Regions from separate parts of the Devosia sp. T2-14 genome, predicted to be linked through region 2. Evidence: predicted binding sites of a transcription regulator. Region 2 holds the regulator's gene; the other holds the start of a gene.
What was found. Region 2 encodes PhoB, which activates phosphate uptake and scavenging genes when phosphate is short. Its sites were predicted from a motif close to TGTCATNNANCTGTCAT; they were not measured.
Positions count from the first base shown of each region.

Region 1: ACZ5WT_RS18940 (inorganic phosphate transporter) is a predicted target of PhoB. The motif match lies at 1,607-1,623, and genes of this name have one in related genera.

Region 1 is NZ_AP027921.1:3,836,432-3,839,844, reverse strand. Features, by position in the region: gene ACZ5WT_RS18940 (inorganic phosphate transporter) at 94-1,596, opposite strand; gene ACZ5WT_RS18935 (SRPBCC family protein) at 1,774-2,250, opposite strand; gene ACZ5WT_RS18930 (DUF5343 domain-containing protein) at 2,614-3,390, shown strand; gene ACZ5WT_RS18925 (Swt1 family HEPN domain-containing protein) at 3,387-3,413, shown strand, end outside.
Region 2 is NZ_AP027921.1:239,290-242,702, forward strand. Features, by position in the region: gene pstA (phosphate ABC transporter permease PstA) at 1-15, shown strand, start outside; gene pstB (phosphate ABC transporter ATP-binding protein PstB) at 85-867, shown strand; gene phoU (phosphate signaling complex protein PhoU) at 878-1,588, shown strand; gene phoB (phosphate regulon transcriptional regulator PhoB) at 1,732-2,433, shown strand; gene ACZ5WT_RS01215 (MFS transporter) at 2,652-3,413, opposite strand, start outside.

The sequences.
Region 1 (3,413 bases), 270 kb from region 2:
CCCACCCTGCTCGATTCAACGGACTTAGCTAGGGCTAAGTCCTATCTCGCTTCCTTCCCCGCAAGGGGGAGGGAGCCCGACTGATGGTGCTTGTTAGACGGCGACGAGCAGGTCGAGGACCCAGAACAGGACGGCGGCGAGGACGGCGGAGGCGGGGACGGTGACGACCCAGGCCGCAGCAATGCCGGTGACGTGCTGGCGGCGGACCAGCTTCCGGCGTTCCGTCTTGCGCTCCATGGCCAGGGCCGCTTCGGGCGTGGCGTTCAGCGTGGCCGGATCGATATGCTTGGCATGGACCGGGACAGCCGCGAAATCGAGGTCGCGGCGCGAATAGTATTCGCGCAGGAAGCCGACACCGAAAATGCCGCCGACCGCGATATGGGTGGAGGACACCGGCAGGCCGAGGCCCGAGGCGACCAGCACGGTCACGGCGGCCGACAGGGCCACGCAATAAGCGCGGATTTCGTTGAGCTTGGTGATCTGCTCGCCGACGGTGCGGATCAGGCGGGGGCCGAACAGCGCCAGACCCAGCGAAATGCCGATGGCGCCAATGGCGAGCACCCAGAAGGGCAGGGTGAGGCCCGAGGCCTCGGCATGGCCGGACTGCAGCGAACTGACAATGGCGGCGAAGGGGCCGATGGCGTTGGCCACGTCATTGGCGCCGTGGGCAAAGGACAGGAGCGCTGCGGCAACCACCAGCGGCAAGCGGAACAGCGTCGAGACGTGCTTGTTGCGGTTTTCCATGCCGATCGACTGGTGACGCACCAGTGGCATGGCGCCGATCCAGCCCAGCACGGCAAAGCCAATGCCCAGGCCGATCACCATCGGCATGCTCGGCGACCAGATGCGGCCGAGGCCCTTGGTGGCGATATACATGGCGAAAATGCCGGTCATCAGGGACACGAGGACCGGCACCCAGATGCGGGCGGCCGAGACCTTGTCGATGCGATCGGTGATGGTGTGCTTGATGAAGGAGAGCAGCAAAGCTGCCGCCGCGCCGCCCAGCACCGGGGAAATGACCCAGCTCATGGCGATATTGCCGATGACCGGCCAGGCCACGGAATAGAAGCCCGCCGCCGCCACGCCCGCGCCGACCACGCCGCCCACCACCGCATGGGTGGTGGAGACCGGGGCGCCGATATAGGTGGCGAGGTTCACCCAGAGCGCTGAGGCCAGCAGGGCGGCCATCATCAGCAGCACGAAGGTATTGGTTTCGATGGTGTCGCCGATCAGCAGATCGCGGGCCACCGTATTGACCACGTCGCCACCGGCGAGGATTGCGCCAGCGGCTTCGAAAATGGCCGCGATGATCAGTGCGCCGCCCATAGTGAGGGCCTTCGAGCCCACGGCGGGGCCCATATTGTTGGCAACGTCATTGGCGCCGACATTGAGGGCCATGTAGCCGGCGATAACCGCGGCGATCACGACGAGGTAGCTCATCGGGCCATCGGTGACCACGTAGCTGGCCCAGACGGCCGCCAGCAGCAGGAAGACCAGGGCAATGCCCGGGGCTGCGAGCGAGCGCGATAGCTTTAGGGTCGCTACTTCAAGTCCGGAAACCCGCTGCAGGTCCTTGTCGAGGGCGCTTTTGGTCATGTCACCGAACTGTCATTTAAGTGTCGCAAAGGTCGTGCTGCGCGCCTTAGCACTCATCCTTGAACTTGCCATAGGCTTTTGCGGGCGTGGGCGCGGATTTGTCGCGTTTTTGACAGAAATGCACCGGCCCGCCCTCCGATGCAGAGAGCAGGCCGGGGAATGGGGCGGCGGAGATGGCTAGTTCTTGAGCTGGCGGTCGAGTTCGGCGGCGAGCTGGTCGACCAGCCACCGCGTGCCCTGTTCGCGATCGCTCATCTTGTCGAGGCCATCGAGAAAGGCGCCGTGCTCGGTGACCGTCATGCGGGTGCCCGATCCATCGGGAAACAGCTCGATGGCGGCAACGGACACCGAAATGCGCCGGCCGCCCATGGTCATGTCATAGGAATAGACGATGCGGTTATCGGGCACGATGTCCTGATAGAGCACGTCGAAGGTGAAGTGCTCGCCATTGGGGCCCTTGCCGCCACTATGCTCGCGGCCGCCGACGCGGAAATCGAAATGCCCCTGGCCATCTTCGGAGGTGCCGAACCAGCGGGCCTTGATCTCCGGATCGGCCCAGGCGCGGAAGACGCGGGCGGGATCGGCGGCCAATTTACGCTCAATGACAAAGGTGCCGTGAGCCACGGAATGCTCGGGTTTGGGGTGGACGTTCATGGCGGAAACTCCTCGTTGGTTAAGCGAAAGATTAAGTAAGTGGTTTCGGCATGTCAATGGTTAAGTGGTGGGTGAAGTGATTGGATTGATCGCAGATCGCCATAACCGCCGCATCGTACCTGGTGGTAAACGCCGTCAACGGGGTGGGTTGCTGACTGGCGGCTTTCAGGTGGCCTCCGGAGAAAGCGGACGCCACGGATAGATGACAGGGAGGTCTAGGAGGAATGATAGTCGGAGGGATGCCAAGTGGGGCCTCCTCCTAAGATGAGGGGTAATCGATTGTGAGCCTAGAGGAAGTAGCTGATTGGTGGCACGAGGATATTCGGGTAGTGTCAAAAGAGGAATCTTGTTGGAGGGGGCTCCATGGCAGATGAAGACGAAGTAACTGTTCCGGCAGCAGAGACTACCAAGGCGCCCGCGCCAGTACCGAGGCGCAGGCCACGACCCGCGATGCAGGTAGCGACCGCAGACACCGAAGAGGTCAAAGAATCGACTGCCGCCGAACCCGCGCGTCGTAAGATACCGGGGAACATACCTTACACCGTTAGCCCTGGTGTTCTAAAAAGGGTACTCGATCGAATACCTCAAGCGGAAAAACCGCCCATATTCAGCACAGACTTCTTGGCGACTGTCCTGGAAGCCTCCGGAGGTGCAGCAAGACCAATCATACCCATTATGAAGGCCACCCAAATGCTGAATCAGGGTGGGGTACCAACCGAGCTGTATTCACAGTTTCAGACGGAAGGTGGGCGACCACAGGCCGCGCTCCAGGCAATGCGTAATGGCTTTCCAGAAATTTTCCGCCGCAACAGTTATGCCCACAATGCTTCGGACGGGGCGTTGGTGGACATCTTGGTCGCAATCACCGGCCTAACTAAGAGCGACCGTATTCTGCGTTTGATGCTGCAAACTTTCCAGTGCTTTCAGGACTATGCGAAAGGCGCAAAGCTGGAGCAGCTATCGGCGGACTCACCGGCCGAACTGGCAGGCGACGGCGGCGAAGCTCGCAATCATGTACCCTTGGAGCAAGGAAAAGGCCTTCAACTGGCTTACAACATCAACGTGGTGTTGCCGGAAACGACGAACATTGAGGTTTTCAACGCGATCTTCAAAAGTCTCAAGGGAAATCTTCTCAATTGAGCGCGCACACCATTGAACTGTTT
Region 2 (3,413 bases):
GAAAAGCGCGCATAGAAGGACTTAGCCAAAATGGATATGCTCGCCGGCAAGGTTAAGATGACCCAGCAAAGCGTGAACACCGCAATGAACCCCACCGACGCCCTCGAGCGCCCGATCCGCCTGTCCACCCGCGACGTCACCGTTCACTACGGCACCAAGCAGGCCCTGCACGGCATTTCGATCGATATCCCCGACCGCGCGGTGACCTCGTTCATCGGCCCGTCGGGCTGCGGCAAGTCCACGTTCCTGCGCTGCATCAACCGCATGAACGACACCATCGAGGGCGCCCGCGTCGGCGGCACCATCAAGCTCGATGGCGAGGACATCTACGATCCCAACCTGGACGTGGTGGAACTGCGCGCCCGCATCGGCATGGTGTTCCAGAAGCCCAATCCCTTCCCCAAGTCGATCTACGATAACGTCGCCTATGGCCCCAAGATCCACGGCCTGGCACGCTCCAAGACCGACCTCGACGAGATCGTCGTCTCCTCGCTCCGCAAGGCGGGCCTGTTCGAGGAAGTGAAGGATCGCCTCAACGAACCCGGGACCGGCCTGTCGGGCGGCCAGCAGCAGCGCCTGTGCATTGCGCGCGCCATTGCCGTTGGCCCCGAAGTCATCCTGATGGACGAGCCCTGCTCGGCCCTCGACCCCATCGCCACCGCCATCATCGAAGAACTGATCGATGAACTGCGCGAAAACTACACCATCGTCATCGTGACCCATTCGATGCAGCAGGCCGCGCGCGTCAGCCAGAAGACGGCCTTCTTCCACCTGGGCAATCTGATCGAGGAAGGCGTCACCGAAGACATCTTCACCAACCCGGTCAACAAGCAGACCCAGGACTACATCATGGGCCGTATCGGTTAGAGGAATTCAGATGCCCAATATCGGTAAAGACCATATCGTCACCGCCTATAGCGACGAGCTCGTTGCCCTCGCCCAGATGATCGCCGAAATGGGCGGTCAAGTCGAAGTCGCCATCGAAAATGGCACCAAGGCCCTGCTCAAGCTCGATCGCGAACTGGCCGACCTCACCATCATCGCCGATCAGCAGATCGACGACATGCAGCGCCGCATCGACGACATGGCCGTCTCCATGATCGCCCGCCGCCAGCCCATGGCTTCGGACCTGCGTTCGATCATCACCGCCATCCACGTCGCTGCCGATCTCGAGCGCGTGGGCGACATGGCCAAGCAGTTGGCCCGCCGCTCGCTCAAGCTCGAAGGCCTCAACCTGCAGCCCACTTTCTATAACGGCGTCAAGAACATGACCGCCCTGGTGCTGCGCCAGGTCAAGGACGCGCTCGATGCCTATGCCCGCCGCGACTCCGCCGGGGCCATCGAGGTCTGCAACCGCGACGACGAAGTCGATGCCATGCACACCTCGCTGTTCCGCGAGCTGCTGACCTACATGATGGAAGACCCGCGCAACATCACCCCCTGCACCCAGCTGCTGTTCTGCGCCAAGAGCCTGGAACGCATTGGCGACCACGCGACCAACATCGCCGAGCGCGCCTATTACCTGCAGACCGGCAAGCAGCTGACCACCGATGTGCAGGAACTCCAGCGCACCCAGATCAAGGCCTAAGCACCCAGCGGGGCCGCGTCACCCCGCCGGTACTTTCTGCCTCCATACCCACCGCCCTGCCCCTCCCCCTGCCAGGGGGAGGCCGGGAGGGGTGGGCCACAAACACCGAAACCGGTGTTGAACCCACAAAGGGGAGCCACCCCATGCCCGCCACCATTCTTGTGGTCGAAGACGAAGGCGATATCGCCATCCTGCTGCGCTACAACCTGGAAGCCGAAGGCTTCCGCGTGGTCACCGCCGAAACCGGCGACGAGGCCCAGCACGCCATCCAGGAAAAACTCCCCGATCTGATCCTGCTCGATTGGATGCTGCCCGAAATCTCCGGCATCGAGCTGTGCCGGCGCCTGCGCGCCCGCGAGGAAACCGCCCGCGTGCCGATCATCATGTTGACCGCCCGCGGCGAAGAGGAAGAGCGCGTCCGCGGCCTCTCGACCGGCGCCGACGACTATATCGTCAAGCCCTTCTCGGTCCCCGAGCTGATCGCCCGCATCCATGCATTGCTGCGCCGCGCCAATCCCAACCTGGTGACGGCGGCCCTCAAGGTCGGCGATCTCGAACTCGACCGCACCACCCACCGCGTGCGCCGCGCCACCCGCGACGTACATCTGGGCCCCACCGAATACCGCCTGCTCGAATATTTGATGCGCCACCCCGGCCGCGTCTATTCGCGCGAGCAGCTGCTCGATGGCGTCTGGGGCAACGATGTCTATGTCGACGAACGCACCGTCGACGTCCACATCGGCCGCCTCCGCCGCGCCATCAACCGCGGCAAAGATGCCGACCCCATCCGCACCGTCCGCGGCGCCGGCTACGCCTTCGACGAGCGATTTGCTCAACTCGCGTAAGGCTTTGGCGGGACCACCCGCCCCCTACCCAGTAGCCCTCATGGTGAGGCGCGAGCCCTTCGCGAGCCTCGAACCACGAGGGCGTGACACCATGTACTCAAACAACCACCAGCGCTGCCCGCGGACTTGATCCGCGGGCCCCTCCCAGTCACCGCAGGCGTCGAAAAAGGCCCACGGATCAAGTCCGTGGGCAGCCCCGGAGCTAGACGACCCGCCCCCTAAACGTCCCCGGAATCCACCAGCGGCATGTCGTCCCGCAGGGACACGGTCTGCCGCTCGATCATCCGATGCACGCGCGGCGGCTCGGTGCCACGATGCAGGGCGCGCAGCTGTTCGCTGTTCTCGGCATCGGCCTTGGTGCGGCGCATATTGTGCCGGACATAGTCGATCCAGGTCGGCACATGATAGGTCTCGGTCCAGATTTCGGGATGTTCGAGATCGCGCAACAGTCCCCACTGCCGGGCCCCGTCGCGGATGCGAATGCGCCGCCGGGCCGCCATCAGTTCAAGGAATTTCGGAATATCATTCTGATCGACGATGTAGTCGATCATCACCATGATCGGACCGCTGCGGGCCCGCAGGTCGAGCTTGAGGATCGGCTCGTTGAACGTATTGAGCGGGTTGAGGTCGCGCGAGTTGAACTGCGGCAGCGGCAGCTTGAAGCCCAGCAGCGCACACAGCAGCAGCACCACGCCCGCCGCCGCAAAGGTCCATTCCAGCCCGATCCAATCCGCATTGAGGCCCCAGATCCAGCTGCCCGCCGCCTGCCCGCCAAACACTGCGGTCTGGTGCAGCGACAGGGCGCGTCCCACCACCCAGCGCGGTGACGACAGCTGGATGGAGACGTTGAACAGCGAGAACGCCAAAACCCACGACATGCCGGCCGGGATCAGCACGAAATGGCTGAGCAGCACGTCCCGGCTCAACCCCAGGCCAACGCAGCTCAGTGCAAAGCCGATGCAGGCCAGCCGCACGATCAC